Linked DNA regions of Reyranella humidisoli. The protein of the gene in region 2 interacts with the protein of the main gene of each other region in a pairwise test. Links are inferred from orthologs where the notes say so. Each region holds a gene or a part of one and is shown on either strand. Other genes may lie near its edges.

Region 1 (11,345 bases), on a different replicon or contig from region 2:
GGAGGGCTGAGCCGCATCGAACGCCGGAAGCCGCATGCAGGCTTCATGGATTCCCTGGATAAGGGGATAGCGTTGCATGTCGACCTTGAAGCGGGCAGCGTTGAAGACCTGCGGCACGAGGCACATGTCGGCCATCGTCGGCTGGTCGCCATGACTGAACGTGCCGGTTCCACCCTGCTTCAACGTCGCCTCGTAAGCGTCGAAGCCGGTCTCTATCCAGTGGCGTGACCAGGTGAAGGCGCTTTCCTCGGTCTGCTCGAACTTCTGGCGCAGGTAGGCCATCACGCGCAGGTTCTGGATCGGATGGATGTCGGCGCTTACGATCAGCGACAGCGACCGCACCCGCGCGCGACCGACCGAATCCTTCGGCAGCAGCGGCGGCTCGGGATGCATCTCCTCGAGATACTCCATGATGGCCATCGACTGGGTCAGCACCTGCCCGTCGTCGAGCACCAGGGCCGGCACCAGCTTCTGCGGGTTGATCGCGGCATAGTCGGAAGACGATTGCTCGCCCCTGCGCAGATGCCGCGACGCATGCTCGACCGCAATGCCCTTGAGGTTCAGGGCAATGCGGACGCGAAACGCCGCCGAGGACCGAAAATAGCCGATGAGCTTCATGACCGCCTCCGCGGTCACTCTAGCACGGCTCAGGCGGGCGGCGTGTAGCGCACGACCTTCTGGTCGATGGCCCCGAAGATCGACTTGCCGGCCCGGTCGAACATCTCGATACGGATGTGGTCGCCGAAGCTCATGAACGGCGTCACAGGCTTGCCGCCCTCGATCGTCTCCCGCACGCGGCGCTCGGCGATGCAGGAGCAGCCGACGGCCGAATCGCGGTTCGCGACCGTCCCCGAGCCGACGATCGTCCCCGCTTCGAGGTGCCGTGTGCGCGCCGCATGCGCAATGAGCTGGCCGAAATCGAATGTCAGGTCGGTGGCCGCATTGGGATGGCCGAACTCCTTGCCGTTCAGGGTGGAGATCAGCGGCCGGTCGAGCCGGGCCCCGTTCCAGTCGTCGCCCAGCTCGTCCGGCGTGACCGCGACAGGGGCGAAGGCCGTGGCGGGCTTGCCATGGAAGAAGCCGAAGCCCTTGGCGAGTTCGCCGACGATCACATTGCGCAACGAGATGTCGTTCAGGATCGTCACCAGCTTGATGTGCTTGCGGGCGGCCTCCGGCGAGATGCCCATCGGCACGTCGTCGACCATCACGCCGATCTCGCCCTCGAAATCGATGCCCCAGGCCTCGTCGGCCATCTCGATCTCGTCGTTGGGCCCTATGAAGGAATCGGAGCCACCCTGGTACATCAGCGGGTCGGTCCAGAAGGACGGCGGCATCTCCACGCCGCGCGCCTTGCGTACCAGCTCCACGTGCACGACGTAGGCCGAGCCATCAGCCCACTGGTAGGCGCGCGGCAGCGGCGCAGCCAGCGCGGCCGTATCCAGTTCGAACGAGCCGACCGCCTTGTCGTCCTCGAGTTGCTCGGCCAGCACCCGCAGCTTCGGAGAGTTGGTGGCCCAGTCGTCAAGCGCCTTCTGCAGGGTCGGCGCCACGGTCGTGGCGCGGACGCCACGCGTCAGGTCGCGGTTTACGACGATCAGCGTGCCGTCGCGGCCGCCTTCCTTGAGCGATCCAAGTTTCATTGTGCGCTTCCCTACTCCGCTGCCTGCTTCATGTCCTGCGGCCGCCAGGACTTCACGTAACCCTCGAATTCCACACCCGCCGGCATCGCCGCGACATCGATCGCATCGCGCGTGTCGATCATCACCGCGACCTCGTCGGTCTCGGTCTTGCCGCCCTTCGTTGCCGCATTGAAAGCCTTGGGATGCGGGCCATGGGTAAAGCCGGTGGGGTGCACCGTCATCATGCCGGGATGGATGTTGTCGCGGCTGAAGAAGCTACCCTTGTGATAGAATATCACTTCCTCGAAATCGTCGTTGTTGTGGAAGAACGGCAGGCGCAACGCTTCCGGATCGCTTTCGAGCGGGCGCGGCACGAAGGTGCAGACGACGAAGCGGCCGGTGGCCCAGGTCGTATGAGCCGACGGCGGCAAGTGGAAGCGATGGCTCATCAGCGGCCGCAGGTCACGCCAGTTGATGCGCACGACACTCAGGTCGCCGTGCCATCCGATCGCGTCGAGCGGATTGAACGGGTACGTCACGGTGGAGAGTGCATTGCGCCGCTTCACCGATACCTTCCAGGTGCGCTCGTCCTGCTGGGCGCGGAAGGCGTCATCGATCCGCGGTGTGTCGAGCATCGCCGGATCGAAGATCGCGTGGCGGCCGACCATACCCTTCTCCGGCAGGGTGAAGTGATCGTTGGTCGCTTCGATCATCAGCGACGTGGTGGGCTTTGCCGGCTCCAGTCTCCACATCGTGCCGCGCGGGATCACGAGATAGTCGCCTTCGGCATAGTCGAGATGGCCATAGTCGCAGAACAGCGCACCGTTGCCCTCGTGGATGAAGAGGAGCTGATCGCCGTCGCTGTTGCGCGCGAGTCCTGGCATCGCTTTCTCCAGACGCCAGTAGCGCATCTGCAGGTGACTGTTGCCCATGACCAGTTCGGCGTCCCACGGATTGGCGTGCGCCGTCGCCAGCTTGTTGAGATCCAGGGCTCGCGGACGGATGGGGCCGTCGAATTCGACCCAGTCGGTCGGCTTGTGCCTGTGGTGGAACTGGGCGGAAGGCCCAAAAAAGCCTTCCTTGCTGATCTCGCGCTCGTAAGTTCCTTCCGGCAGCCGCACATGCGCCTGGCGCGAGGCGGTGCCCTCGACCTGGCGCAGCGGAATCCAGTTTTTGGCCATGGTTCCCTCCCTTTCTGAATGCCTCCCCATTCAAATGGGGAGGTGTCGGCGTCATACGCCGACGGAGGAGTCAGGAGCGTCAAACCGGGCGCCGATGACCCCTCCGCCCCGCTCTGAGCGGGGCACCTCCCCCGATGACGGGGGAGGCATGTGATTATACCTTCAACACGCCGCGGCGGATCTGGTCGAGTTCGATCGATTCGAACAGCGCGCGGAAATTTCCCTCGCCGAAGCCTTCGTTGCCGCGGCGCTGGATGATCTCGAAGAAGATCGGACCGATCACCGTCTGGGTGAAGATCTGCAGCAGCAGCCCGCCGCCCTGGGTCGGAGCCCCGTCGATCAGGATGCGGTCGGCGGCCATCCGCTGGAGGTCTTCTCCATGGCCCGGCAGCCTTGCATCGACCTGCTCATAGTAGGTGTCGGGCACATCCTGGAACGGTACGCCCTTGGTCTTCAGCGTTTCGACCGTCTCATAAATATCGCCGGTGCCCAGCGCGATGTGCTGGATGCCCTCGCCGTGATAGGCGGAGAGATATTCTTGGATCTGCGACTTGTCGTCGGAACTCTCGTTGATCGGGATGCGGATCTTGCCGCATGGGCTGGTCATCGCCTTGGACTTGAGGCCGGTGAGCTTGCCCTCGATGTCGAAGTAACGGATCTCGCGGAAATTGAAGAGCCGCTCGTAGAAATCGGCCCACTCGGCCATGCGGCCGCGATGCACGTTGTGCGTCAGGTGGTCGATATAGGTCAGCCCCACGCCCTTGGGGTTTCGCTCGGCGCCGGGCAGCCAGTCGAAGTCGACATCGTAGATCGAGCCGCGTTCGCCGTATCGGTCCACGAGATAGAGCAGGGAATCGCCGATACCCTTGATCGCCGGGATGTTGAGTTCCATCGGGCCGACCTTGCCCTCGACGCCCCACGCGCCCAGCGACAGCGCGCGCTTGTAGGCGGCGCCCGCATTCTTCACGCGCAGCGCGATGGCGCAGACGCTGGGGCCGTGCACGCGCGCGAAGCCCTGCGCGAAACTCTCCTTCTCGGCGTTGACGATGAAGTTCACGTCGCCCTGGCGGTAGAGCGAGACGTCCTTGGAGCGATGCTTCGCCACCTTCGTGAAGCCCATGCTCTCGAACAGGGCACCCAGCGCCGCGGGATCGGGAGCGGTGTATTCGACGAACTCGAACCCGTCGGTGCCCATCGGGTTGATCTCGTCGATCTCCACCACGTTGCGGTCGGTAACGCTCGCCATGTTTGACCTCCCGGCTGAATTAGTTTCAAATGTAACTATTATGCCGACCGAAGCGCAAGCCCTCGAACTGGAGAAATTCCTCCCGTACCGGCTGTCCGTCCTCGCCCAGCTTGTCAGCGAATCGCTTCACGACCTTTACGCCGGCCCCTTCGAGTTGAGCGTCACCCAGTGGCGTGTGATGGCTGCGCTGGGACGCTTCGCGCCCCTCACCGCCTCCGATGTGGGCCAGCGCATTGTCATGGACAAGGTGGCCGTCAGCCGGGCGGTCGCCAGCCTGATGAAGCGCGGCCTGGTCGAGCGCGCCACCGATCTGGACGATCGTCGCCGGGCCTCGCTGCGCCTGACTGAAAAAGGCCGCACGGTTCATGCGCAGATTGTCCCGTTGGCCCTGAAATACGAGGCCGACCTCTACCAGGCCCTGTCTGCGGAAGAGCGTCAGGCTCTCAACAGCTTGTGTGACAGGCTGTTCGCCCACGCCAAACTGTTGAGAAGCGGCCCCTGAGCCTGCCTTGTCGGCCCGACGCCCCATGCTATAACGCCCGCCTCTGGTGAATCTGGGAGGCAGGATTGGCCGCAAAGGCCGCCCGGCGCCCATCGGCCGCCAAGCCGGTGCTGGTGCTCAACGGGCCAAACCTCAACATGCTGGGCAAGCGTCAGCCCGAGATCTACGGCCGCGAAACCCTGGCGGACGTCGAATCCATGTGCCGCGTCGAGGCCGAGCGCCTCGGCCTCGCGGTAGAGTTTGCCCAGAGCAACCACGAAGGCGTGCTCGTCGACCGTATCCAGGCGGCGCGCGAGGCCAATTCCGGCATCGTCATAAATGCCGGTGCCTACACCCATACGTCGGTGGCCCTGCTCGACGCGCTGAACGCGGCCGAGTTGCCGGCCATCGAGGTCCACCTTTCCAACATCTACAAGCGTGAGAGCTTCCGCCATCATTCGTACATCAGCCCGGCTGCGGTCGGCGTGATCGCGGGTCTCGGCACTCAAGGCTATCTCCTTGCCCTTCAGGCGCTGGCGCGTCTGCTGGCACGCTGATCAACATCGGGAGCTTTTCTCCATGTCAAAGTTCGAGCTGGATACCGAGTTCGTGCGCAAGCTGGCGGCGATCCTCGAGGAAACCAAACTCGGCGAGATCGAGCTGGCCGACGGCGACCGTCGCATCCGCGTCGCCCGTCCGACAGCATCCGTCGTACAGCCGGCGCCTGTAATGATGGCCGGGGCCCCCGCTGCGGCGGCCGCTCCCGTCGTCGCTGCCGGCGCGGCCCCCACCGCGGCGGGCGATCTCTCGAAGCATCCGGGCGCGGTGAAGTCGCCGATGGTTGGCACCGCCTATCTGGCGCCCGAACCGGGCAAGCCAAACTTCGTGTCCGTGGGCGACAAGGTCACGGCCGGCCAGACCCTGCTGATCATCGAGGCCATGAAGACGTTCAACCCGATCAAGGCGCCCAAGGCCGGCACGGTCATGCAGGTCCTGATCGAGAACGCCCGGCCGGTGGAGTTCGGCGAACCGCTTATGATCGTCGAGTAAGGGCCTCGGTGCCGATGTTCGACAAGGTCCTCATCGCCAACCGCGGCGAGATCGCGCTCCGTATCCACCGCGCCTGCCGCGAGATGGGCATCCAGACCGTCGCCGTCCATTCGACCGCCGACAGCGACGCGATGCATGTCCGGCTGGCCGACGAATCGGTGTGCATCGGCCCGCCGCCGGCCCGCGAGAGCTACCTCAACATTCCCGCCATCCTCTCCGCCGCGACGATCGCCGGCGCCGACGCCATCCATCCCGGCTACGGCTTCCTGTCGGAGAATGCGCGCTTCGCCGAAGCTGTCGAGGCACACGGTTTCACCTTCATCGGTCCGACGCCGCAGCATATCTCGATGATGGGCGACAAGATCGTGGCCAAGCAGACGGCGCTGGAACTCGGGCTGCCGCTGGTGCCGGGATCGCCGGGTCCGGTCGAGTCGGTAGAGGACATCATCGAACTCGGCGAAAAGATCGGCTGGCCGGTCCTGATCAAGGCCGTCGCCGGCGGCGGCGGTCGCGGCATGAAGGTCGTGCAGAATGCCGAGGCAGCCTCCGAAGCCTTCTCGCTGGCGCGCACCGAAGCCAAGGCCGCCTTCAACAACGACTCGGTCTATGTCGAGAAGTATCTCGGCCGGCCGCGCCACATCGAGATCCAGGTGCTGGGCGACGGGCTCGGCGCCGGCATCCACCTCGGCGAACGCGACTGCTCGCTGCAGCGGCGCCATCAGAAGGTGCTGGAAGAAGCGCCCTCGCCCGCTCTGAACGCCGAGCAGCGTAACCGGATCGGCGAACTGGCCGCCGACGCCGTTCGCAGACTCAAGTATCGTGGCGCCGGCACAATGGAGTTCCTGTTCCAGGACGGCGAGTTCTACTTCATCGAAATGAACACCCGCCTGCAGGTCGAGCATCCGATCACCGAGGCGGTGACGGGCATCGACCTGGTGCGCGAGCAGATCCGCATCGCCTCGGGTGCTCCCCTGGGTCTCACGCAGGACGACATCGTGATCCAGGGCCACGCCATCGAGTGCCGAATCAACGCCGAGAATCCCGAGACATTCGTACCCTGCCCGGGTCTCGTCACCGACTATCACGCGCCGGGCGGCCTGGGCGTGCGCGTCGATTCCGGCCTCTATGCCGGCTACTCGATCCCGCCCTACTATGATTCGATGGTCGCCAAGCTGATTGTGAACGGCAGCAGTCGCAACGAATGCCTGATGCGCCTGCGCCGCTCGCTCGAGGAGTTCGTGGTCGGCGGCATCGACACGACGATTCCGCTGCACCGCCGCATCATCGGCGAGCAGGCCTTCATCGACGGCGACTACGACATCCACTGGCTGGAGAAGCTGGTCGGCCTGAAGAAGTAACGCCCCGATGCTGGAGATCACGCCCGACCTCCTGCTCCAGGCGTACCGTATCGGCGTCTTTCCCATGGGGGAAAGCCGCGACGATCCAAAGCTCTACTGGCTCGATCCGCGGATGCGTGCGGTACTGCCGCTCGACGGGTTTCATTTGTCGCATCGGCTCGCGCGCACCGTGCGCAGCGGCCAATTCGAGGTTTCAGCCGACACGGCCTTCGCGGAGACGGTGCGCGCCTGCGCCGAGCCGCGGCCCGGCCATCCCGAGAGCTGGATCAACGAGCCCATCGTCGCGCTCTACTCGGAACTTCATGCGCGCGGCCACGCCCACAGTCTGGAATGCCGCGTCGACGGAAGGCTGGTCGGCGGCCTGTACGGCGTCTCCGTGGGCGCCGCCTTCTTCGGCGAAAGCATGTTCAGCCGCGAGCGCGACGCCTCGAAGGTGGCTCTCGTCCATCTGGTGGCGCGACTGATCCGCGGTGGGTTCAAGCTGCTCGACTGCCAGTTCATGACCGAGCACCTGCGCAGCTTCGGGGCGGTCGAGATCCCGCGCGATTCCTTCAAGACGCTGCTGGCCGACGCGATCGACCGGCCGGCAACGTTTCAGCGGGAGCTGGGCGGCGAAGATCCCTGCGCCATCGTGCAGGAGAGCACGCGCACATCGTAAACGCCGTGGTCGAGCGCCGACAGGGACGGCGTCGAAGCGAACATCCAGCCGGAGAAAAGCCTTTCCTCCGCTTGCCCCGGCTTGTGATCGACGATGGTGAGATAGGCCACCGATTCCGGCGGAGCTTCCGGCACGTTCACCAGACAATCGCCCACGGTGATCTCGAGCGTGCCGAAGCGCGTCGACTTGCCGACCGGCACATAGAAGCGCTGGGTTCTAGCCGTCACCTTGTCGAGGCCCTGCAACTCCGCCGACCGGATACCGGGGCCGTCTGGCACGGGTCGCAGGTTGGCGTTGCCGGGACGCGGTGGCTGTTGCTGCTGCTGGGGCGTTTGCGCCGACGCCGCACCGATACAGGTCGCCAGAACGGCGACAACGAGCAGCGCTCGCATGCTCACCCCTTCGCGTGGGGTGTCGTCAACCCGTCGATCAATTCGTGAAGCGCCTGCTTGATCTGAGTCGCATCGCATCCCATCAGGACTCCGTCCTCCAGCGCATCGGCGCAGAGGGTTTCGATCTCCTGGATGTTCTGGTTCAGGACTTTGATCTTTTCGAGGCACGACACAGGCTTGCCGTCCGGCTGTCGCCAGACCGGCGGCTCCTTCGGGGACTGGGTGCCCATCACTTACTTCCCGTGCTGCCGAACATGAATTTGGCGATCAGTTCCGTGAGCGGTATCGAATCCTGGGTATGCTCGATCTCCCCGCCACTCTTCAGCATCTGCTTGTCGTTGCCCGGCTCCAGCACGACGACCATGCCTCCCAGCAGCGACTCGCTCACGATCTTGGCGTGTGTGTCGGCCGGCAGATTGACGTTCGCCGCCACTGCGAGGCGCACCACTGCCTGATAGGTCTTGGGATCGAGACTGAAGCCGGTGACGCTGCCCACCTTGACGCCGCTCAGCGTCACGTCCGCGCCGCGCTTCAATCCGTCGATGCGGCCGAAGCGAGCCACGAGTTCGTAGCCGTCAGGTCCGGTCCGATCCGATTTCGAGAAAGCGTAGAAGACGAACAGGCCGGCCACCACCAGCACCAGCGCGCCCACGATCGTCTCGACAATATTGCGGCCCACGCGCGTCTCCCCCGCTGCCTGCAGCGTCAGCCTGGACGCCACGCCTCATAGGAACGCTTGGGCTTCTCGCCCGCGGACAGCGTGTGACCCGGAGGCCGGTAGGCATGAACCGTGCCCGTGAGGTTGGGCTGATGATCCTTCTGCCAGGCCATGCGCGGCAGGCCACCGGCGGGCGGCGGCTCGGCCAGCATGTAATGCAGCCAACCGTGCCATTCGGGCGGAATGCGCGATGCTTCCGCGACGCCGTTGTACATCACCCAGCGCTTGCGACGCGTACCGGGGACGATGCGCTTGTCCTGGAAGTAGCGGTTGCCCTCAGCATCCGTGCCGACGAGTTCGCCGCGCATCTTGGTGAAGAGCCAGGTGCCGATGATCATGAACCAACCACGTTTAAAGTGACTGCGCCGCTTGTACGCGGGCGCTCCATCGCGTGCAACGCGACGCGAACGACGCTCGACTCCTGTCGCTCGAAGCCGCGACGACCGAGCGATTTGACGATCTGTTGCGCTCTTGCATCATCTAGTATCATCAACATGGTGGTCTACAAAATATAGTTGCGCACACAAGATTTTGTAATTTACTATCATCGCGTGCCCATATGTGCGTGTTCGACATTGATCGAACAGCCCCCGCGACAGGGAACCAAAAAGCGGGAAAGGGCACGGGGGATCGTCGATGCGCTTCGAGCGTCGGTACACACAAGCAGGAAAATCGCCATTCGCGGGAATGGCGTTTCGTGCTGCCGACTCGGAAATTCGCAACCCCGACGGCTCGATCGTCTTTCAGCTGAAGAACGTCGACGTACCGGCCGATTGGTCCCAGGTCGCTTCCGACGTGCTTGCCCAGAAATACTTCCGCCGCGCCGGGGTTCCCGCCCGCCTGATCCGCGTACGCGACGACGACCTGCCGGAATTCCTGTGGCGGTCCGTTCCAGACGAAGCCGCGCTGACAGCGCTGCCCGAAGCGGAGCGCTTCGGCGGCGAGACCAGCGCGCGTCAGGTTTTCCATCGCATGGCCGGCGCCTGGGCGTATTGGGGATGGAAGGGCGGCTACTTCGACAGCGAGGAAGATGCTCGCTCCTTCTACGACGAGCAGTGCTTCATGCTCGCAGCCCAGATCTGCGCGCCCAATTCGCCGCAATGGTTCAACACCGGCCTGCACTGGGCTTACGGTATCGACGGTCCGGGCCAGGGCCACTGGTTCGTCGATCACGAGGACGGCCGGGCCCATCCATCCGCGTCTGCCTACGAGCGCCCGCAGCCGCACGCCTGCTTCATCCAGAGTGTATCCGACGATCTGGTGAATGAAGGCGGCATCATGGATCTGTGGATCCGCGAGGCGCGCCTTTTCAAGTACGGGTCCGGCACCGGTTCGAATTTTTCCAAGGTCCGCGGCGCGGGCGAAAGGCTTTCCGGCGGCGGCTCCTCCTCCGGCTTGATGTCTTTCCTGAAGATCGGCGATCGGGCGGCCGGCGCCATCAAGTCGGGCGGCACCACCCGTCGCGCCGCAAAGATGGTGACCGTCGACATCGACCATCCCGACATCGAGGACTTCATCTCCTGGAAGTCGCTGGAGGAACAGAAGGTCGCCGCGCTGGTCGCGGGGTCGAAGCTCGCCAACCGCCATCTCAACGCGGTGATGCAGGCCTGCCTCGAGGGCGAGGACGAGGGCGATGCCGCGTTCGATCCACGCCGGAACCCGAAGCTGCGGCGCGAGATCGTGGCCGCCCGTCAGGCCGAACTGCCGGAGAACTACATCCAGCGCGTCATCCAGTTCGCGCGCCAGGGCTACAGGCACATCGAATTCCCGACCTTCGACACGGATTGGGAGTCGGAAGCCTACGCCTCGGTTTCCGGACAGAATGCCAACAACTCCGTGCGGGTCACGGACGCCTTCCTGCGTGCGGTCGAGGAAGACCGGCAATGGGCACTGACCGAGCGGACGACAGGCAAGGTTTGCAGGACGATCGGCGCTCGCCTCCTCTGGGATCAGGTCGCCGAGGCCGCCTGGAATTCCGCCGATCCGGGCGTGCAGTACGACACCACGATCAACGACTGGCATACCTGCCCGGAGTCGGGGCGCATCAACGCCTCGAACCCGTGCTCGGAGTACATGTTCCTCGACGACACGGCGTGCAATCTCGCCTCGCTGAACCTCATGCGGTTCCGGCGGGCCGACGGCTCGATCGACGTCGAGGCGCTGGAGCATGCCAGCCGTCTCTGGAGCGTCGTGCTCGAGATCTCGGTGATGATGGCGCAGTACCCCTCGCGCCGGATCGCAGAGCTCTCCTACCAGTACCGTACTCTGGGTCTCGGTTACGCCAATCTCGGTGCGCTGCTGATGGCTTCGGGCCTCGGCTACGACAGCGCCCAGGGCCGCGCGATCGCGGGCGCCCTCACCGCCATCATGACCGGCACCGCCTACGCGACGTCCGCCGAGATGGCGGGCCTGATGGGCGCGTTCCCGGGCTTCGCCGCCAACCGCGAACCCATGCTGCGGGTGATCCGCAACCATCGTCGCGCGGCTTTCGGATCGGGCGAGGCCTATGAGGGCCTGTCCATCGCCCCGCAGGCCCTGGACGCCGCCAACTGCAGCGATTCGAGGCTCATCGCAGCGGCCCGCCGCGTCTGGGACCGTGCACTGGCGCTGGGCGAACGTCACGGCTATCGCAACGCACAGGT
Region 2 (5,024 bases):
TCGCAAGGCAGGCATGGGCCGCATCGCCGCCCTTGTCGCCGCGATCCGTAAAGGCACGCGCCCGCGCCTGTTCGATGTTCTCGACCGTCACGATGCCATAGCCGATCGCCAGCTTCTTCTGGACCGCGAGATCCATCAGTCCGCGGGCACTCTCGCCGCAGACATAGTCGTAATGTGTGGTCTCGCCGCGAATGACGCAGCCGAGGGCCACGTAGCCATCGTACCGCTTGCCCTTCTTGCCGGCCGCCAGGGCGATCGCACCGGGGATCTCGAAGGCACCCGGAACGACGATGCTTTCCACCTTCGCGCCGTTCTTCACGATCTCCCGCTTGGCGCCATCGATCAGCGCGTCGGCGATATCGGCGTAGTAGCGCGACTCGACGATGAGAATGCGCGCGCCCTTGACGCCGGCGACCGCCGGCCGGGCGGTCGGGTTTTCGGTCCGTGTCGACATGCTTAAACCTTCGCGCGGCCGGGGACCGGCTTCTGGGCGACGATCTTAAGACCGAAGCCCTCGAGACCGACGACGCTCTTCTGGGAGTTGCTGAGCAGCACCATTTCCTTCACGCCGAGATCGATCAGGATCTGGGCGCCGACGCCGTAGTCGCGCAACTCCTGCCCAGCCGGTTCGATCGGCTCCCCGGCGCGGCGACGCTGCTCGGCCAGGACGACGGTGAGCGGCTCGCGGATCAACACGATGACGCCGCGGCCTTCCTTGGCGATCTCGCGCATCGAGGCCTCGATCTCGCCGCCGCGGCCACCGCTGCGCTGGCCCAGGGTATCGGTGAAGAGATTGACGGCGTGCATGCGCACCATGACCGGACCGCCCGCGGCGGGATCGCCCTTCACGAGCGCGACATGCTGCGCCATCGTCACCTTGTTCACGTAGACGACGCAACGGAAGTCGCCGCCCCAGGTGCTGTCGAGCGCGGTCTCGCTGATGCGCTTCACGATCGAGTCGTAGCGGCGGCGATAGGCGATCAGGTCGGCAATGGTGCCGATCTTGAGCCCGTGGCGCTGCGCGAAGGTGATGAGGTCGTTGCGACGGGCCATCGTGCCGTCGTCGTTCATGATCTCGCAGATCACGCCGGCCGGATTGAGGCCTGCCAGGCGCGCGATATCGACCGCAGCCTCGGTATGGCCGGTACGCTCCAGCGTGCCGCCGTCGCGGGCAACCAGCGGGAAGACATGGCCCGGCGTCACGATGTCCTGCGGCCCGCATGACGGATCGATCGCCACAGAAACGGTGCGCGAGCGATCGGCGGCCGAGATGCCGGTCGTCACGCCCTCGCGCGCCTCGATCGAGACGGTGAACGCGGTCGAGTGGCGGGTCCGGTTGTTCTGCGACATCAGCGGCAGGCCGAGCTGTTCGACCCGTTCGCGCGTGAGAGCGAGGCAGATCAGGCCGCGCGCGTGCCTGGCCATGAAGTTGATGGCCTCCGGGGTCGCCCACTGAGCCGGGATCACCAGGTCGCCCTCGTTCTCGCGATCCTCGTCGTCGACAAGGATGAACATCCGGCCCTTCCGGGCCTCCTCGATGATGTCCTCGGCGGCGGCCTTCACTTCGCTGAAGGTGACCCGCCAAGCGTCCTTTTCGAGCGCACTCATTTTTTCTGATGCTCCAACAGTCGCGCAACGTAACGCGCGAGCATGTCCACCTCAAGGTTGACCCGCTGGCCGACCCTGGTCTGTCCCAGAGTGGTAACCGCCTGGGTGTGTGAAATCACATTCACGCCGAAGCAGTTTCCATCGACTTCATTGACCGTTAGCGAAATGCCGTCGATCGCCACCGACCCCTTGGCCGCGACGAAGCGCGCCAGTTCGGGCGGCGCCTCGAACACGAAGCGCACGCTGCCGCCTTCCGGTGTCATGGAGACGATCCGGCCGACGCCATCCACGTGACCGTACACGAGATGGCCCCCCAGCTCGTCGCCAAGCTTCAGCGACAATTCGAGGTTGAGGCGGCTGCCGACCGTCCAGTCGCCGAGATGCGTCTTGTCGAGGCTCTCCGCCGAGACCTCGACCGTGAACCGGCCGGCGCCCTTCTCGACCACCGTGAGGCAGCAGCCCGAGCAGGCGATCGAGGCCCCGATGGCGATCGGCGCCATGTCGTGCCGGGTGGCGATGACGAATCGACGGTCACCCGCCTTGCCGCCGGGGTCAACCGAGACGATCTCGCCGATGTCGGACACGATACCTGTGAACATGGCCGCTACTTAATCCTCCCGCCGCCAGGTTTCCAGCGTGTCGCCCTGCAGTTGCCGCGCCGAAACCAGCCGGAACCGGGGCGCGGAACCGAGCCGTGCAAATTCCAGTCCGCCGACCGCAGAGCGGCCGTCTCCGCCCAGGATCAACCCGGCGCGGTAGCTCGAAATGCCGTCGACGAGGCCAGCCTTCAGGAAGGACGCGGCCACGTGGCCGCCGCCCTCGACGAGGACCCGGGTCAGCCCCCGCGTGCCCAACGCCTGTGCGGCCGCCGCAACGTCGATACGCCCGTCCGTGCCGACGTCGACCTCGACGATCTCTACACCGAGGCCGGCAAGCCTGTCTCTTCGATCCGCCGGAGCGTCCTTGGTGCAGACGAGCCACACTGGCGTGGCGCGTGCCGAGGTCGCGAGTCTGGAGGTTGGCGACAGGCGCGCCTGCGAGTCGAGGACGATACGGACCGGCGAGTACGACCTGAGTCCCGGCAGCCGGCAGGTCAGATCGGGATCGTCGGCGGCAGCCGTCGCCGCACCGACCAGGATGGCGTCGTGGATCGCGCGCAGCCGATGGCCGTCCTGGCGCGCCGCCGGACCGGTGATCCATTTGCTCTCGCCGGATGCGGTCGCAATGCGACCGTCGAGCGAGCCCGCCATCTTGAGATGGAAGAGAGGCCGGCCTTCACGCACGCGCCGCAGGAATCCCGCGTTGATCTGGGCGGCGTCGGCCGCGCCCTCACCCACTTCGACGGCAATGCCGGCCGCCTTCAGCCGCGCATGCCCCTGCCCCTTCACGCGCGGATCGGGGTCCTCGAGCGCCGACACGACACGCGCGACACCGGCACTCACGAGCGCATCCGCGCAGGGCGGCGTACGACCGTGATGCGCGCAGGGTTCCAGCGTGACGTAGGCGGTGGCGCCCTCCAGCGACACGCCGGCCTTTGCCGCTTCCGCGATCGCATCGGCTTCGGCATGCGGCCGGCCGCCGTCGCGCGTGCGGCCGCGCGCAATCACCTGACCGTCGCGCTCGATGACGCAGCCGACGGCGGGATTGGGCCAGGTGCGGCCGAGCGAACGGCGCGCCAGCGCGAGCGCCGCGCGCATCATCGGTCAGTCCTTGAAGTGAGCCGTATCGGCCAGGTCGGAGATGAACTCCTCGAAGTCCCGGGCCTCGCGGAAGTTGCGATAGACCGAGGCAAACCGCACATAGGCTACCGGATCGAGGGCGCGCAGCGCGTCCATCACCAGCTCGCCGATCTGCGTCGAGGGGATCTCGCTCTCGCCCGAGCTCTCGAGACGGCGCACGATGCCGTTCACGACGCGCTCCGTGCGATCCGGGTCGACCGGCCGCTTGCGGCAGGCGACCTGTATGGAACGCGCCAGCTTGTCACGATCGAACTGCACGCGCTGTCCGTTCTTCTTCACCACCGTCAGTTCGCGCAGCTGGACGCGCTCGAAGGTCGTGAAGCGCGAACCGCAGGACGGGCAATAGCGCCGCCGGCGGATCGCCGAATTGTCGTCGGTCGGCCTCGAGTCCTTAACTTGAGTGTCCTCGTGACCGCAGAATGGACAGCGCATCTAGTTCCCCTGTTTTCTTCTGGCTTTGCGCCTTGTCAGTCGCGGTAGATCGGGAAGCGCGCGCAAAGCGCGTGCACCTTGGCTCGAACCTGGGCCTCGACCTGGGCGTCGCCGTCCGGGCCGTTCTTGGCGATGCCGTCGAGCACGTCGGCGATCAGATGGCCGATCTGCTGGAACTCCGCGACGCCGAAGCCGCGCGACGTGCCCGCCGGCGAGCCGAGTCGCACGCCCGACGTGATCGTGTACTTCTCCGGATCGCCCGGAATGCTGTTCTTGTTGGTCGTGATGCCGGCGCGGTCGAGCACCTTCTCCGCCGACACGCCGGTCGCCTTCTTCGGACGCAGGTCGACCAGCATGACGTGACTGTCGGTGCCGCCCGAGACGATCTTCAGGCCGCGCTCGGTCAGCGTCGCCGCCAGCGCCCGCGCATTGTCGACCACCTGCTGCGCATAGACCTTGAAGTCGGGCTTCAGCGCCTCGCCGAACGCCACCGCCTTGGCGGCGATGATGTGCATCAGCGGGCCGCCCTGCAGGCCGGGGAACACCGCCGAGTTGATCTTCTTCCCGAGCTCGGCATCGTTCGACAGGATCATGCCGCCGCGCGGGCCGCGCAGCGTCTTGTGCGTCGTCGTCGTCACGACATGGGCATGTGGCAGCGGGCTCGGATAGACGCCGGCCGCGACCAGGCCGGCATAGTGCGCCATGTCGACCATGAAATAGGCACCGATCTCGTCGGCGATCCTGCGGAAGCGCGCCCAGTCGATTTGGCGCGAGTAGGCCGAGGCGCCGGCGATGATCAGCTTCGGCTTCTCGCGGCGGGCCGCCTCCTCCATCTGCTCGTAGTCGATCAGATGCGTGTCGGGCTTGAGGCCGTAAGACACGACCTTGAACCACTTGCCCGACTGGTTGGCGGGCGAGCCGTGCGTGAGATGGCCGCCCTGGTCGAGCGCCATCCCGAGGAACGTGTCGCCGGGCTGCAGCAGCGCCATGAAGACGGCCTGGTTGGCCTGCGCGCCGGAGTGCGGCTGCACGTTTGCGAAGGAGCAGTTGAAGAGCTTCTTGGCGCGCTCGATCGCCAGGTCCTCGGCCTTGTCGACCTCCTCGCAGCCGCCGTAGTAGCGGCGACGCGGATAGCCTTCGGCATACTTATTGGTGAGCACCGATCCCGCGGCCTCGAGCACGGCACGCGAGACGATGTTCTCCGAGGCGATCAGTTCGATCTGCTCCTGCTGGCGATGCAGTTCG

What was found.
Region 1: the proteins of ribD (region 2) and accC interact in binary tests that used the Escherichia coli proteins (3 or more experiments, as listed by UniProt). The link is inferred for Reyranella humidisoli from one-to-one orthologs.

The regions. Positions count from the first base shown.
Region 1 is NZ_JAHOPB010000002.1:969,454-980,798, reverse strand. Bases 4,796-7,763 are described here. They hold accC (acetyl-CoA carboxylase biotin carboxylase subunit), read left to right. Parts: upstream 4,796-5,591; coding sequence 5,592-6,935; downstream 6,936-7,763. Other genes in these bases: KQ910_RS23090 (DUF2155 domain-containing protein), read right to left, coding at 7,530-7,763; aat (leucyl/phenylalanyl-tRNA--protein transferase), read left to right, coding at 6,943-7,593; accB (acetyl-CoA carboxylase biotin carboxyl carrier protein), read left to right, coding at 5,107-5,577; aroQ (type II 3-dehydroquinate dehydratase), read left to right, coding at 4,796-5,084. Also shown: maiA (maleylacetoacetate isomerase), read right to left, coding at 1-618; KQ910_RS23130 (fumarylacetoacetate hydrolase family protein), read right to left, coding at 648-1,640; KQ910_RS23125 (homogentisate 1,2-dioxygenase), read right to left, coding at 1,652-2,800; hppD (4-hydroxyphenylpyruvate dioxygenase), read right to left, coding at 2,955-4,046; KQ910_RS23115 (MarR family winged helix-turn-helix transcriptional regulator), read left to right, coding at 4,087-4,548; more of aroQ, read left to right, coding at 4,614-4,795; more of KQ910_RS23090, read right to left, coding at 7,764-7,985; KQ910_RS23085 (TetR family transcriptional regulator C-terminal domain-containing protein), read right to left, coding at 7,988-8,215; outer membrane lipid asymmetry maintenance protein MlaD, read right to left, coding at 8,215-8,664; KQ910_RS23075 (NADH:ubiquinone oxidoreductase subunit NDUFA12), read right to left, coding at 8,691-9,041; KQ910_RS23070 (vitamin B12-dependent ribonucleotide reductase), read left to right, coding at 9,340-11,345. UniProt on the Escherichia coli protein: This protein is a component of the acetyl coenzyme A carboxylase complex; first, biotin carboxylase catalyzes the carboxylation of the carrier protein and then the transcarboxylase transfers the carboxyl group to form malonyl-CoA.
Region 2 is NZ_JAHOPB010000003.1:94,350-99,373, reverse strand. What follows is about bases 1,263-4,242. They hold ribD (bifunctional diaminohydroxyphosphoribosylaminopyrimidine deaminase/5-amino-6-(5-phosphoribosylamino)uracil reductase RibD), read right to left. Parts: upstream 3,309-4,242; coding sequence 2,217-3,308; downstream 1,263-2,216. Other genes in these bases: glyA (serine hydroxymethyltransferase), read right to left, coding at 3,815-4,242; nrdR (transcriptional regulator NrdR), read right to left, coding at 3,312-3,779; KQ910_RS23920 (riboflavin synthase), read right to left, coding at 1,605-2,207; ribB (3,4-dihydroxy-2-butanone-4-phosphate synthase), read right to left, coding at 1,263-1,608. Outside these bases: KQ910_RS23930 (6,7-dimethyl-8-ribityllumazine synthase), read right to left, coding at 1-454; more of ribB, read right to left, coding at 457-1,262; more of glyA, read right to left, coding at 4,243-5,024. UniProt on the Escherichia coli protein: Converts 2,5-diamino-6-(ribosylamino)-4(3h)-pyrimidinone 5'-phosphate into 5-amino-6-(ribosylamino)-2,4(1h,3h)-pyrimidinedione 5'-phosphate.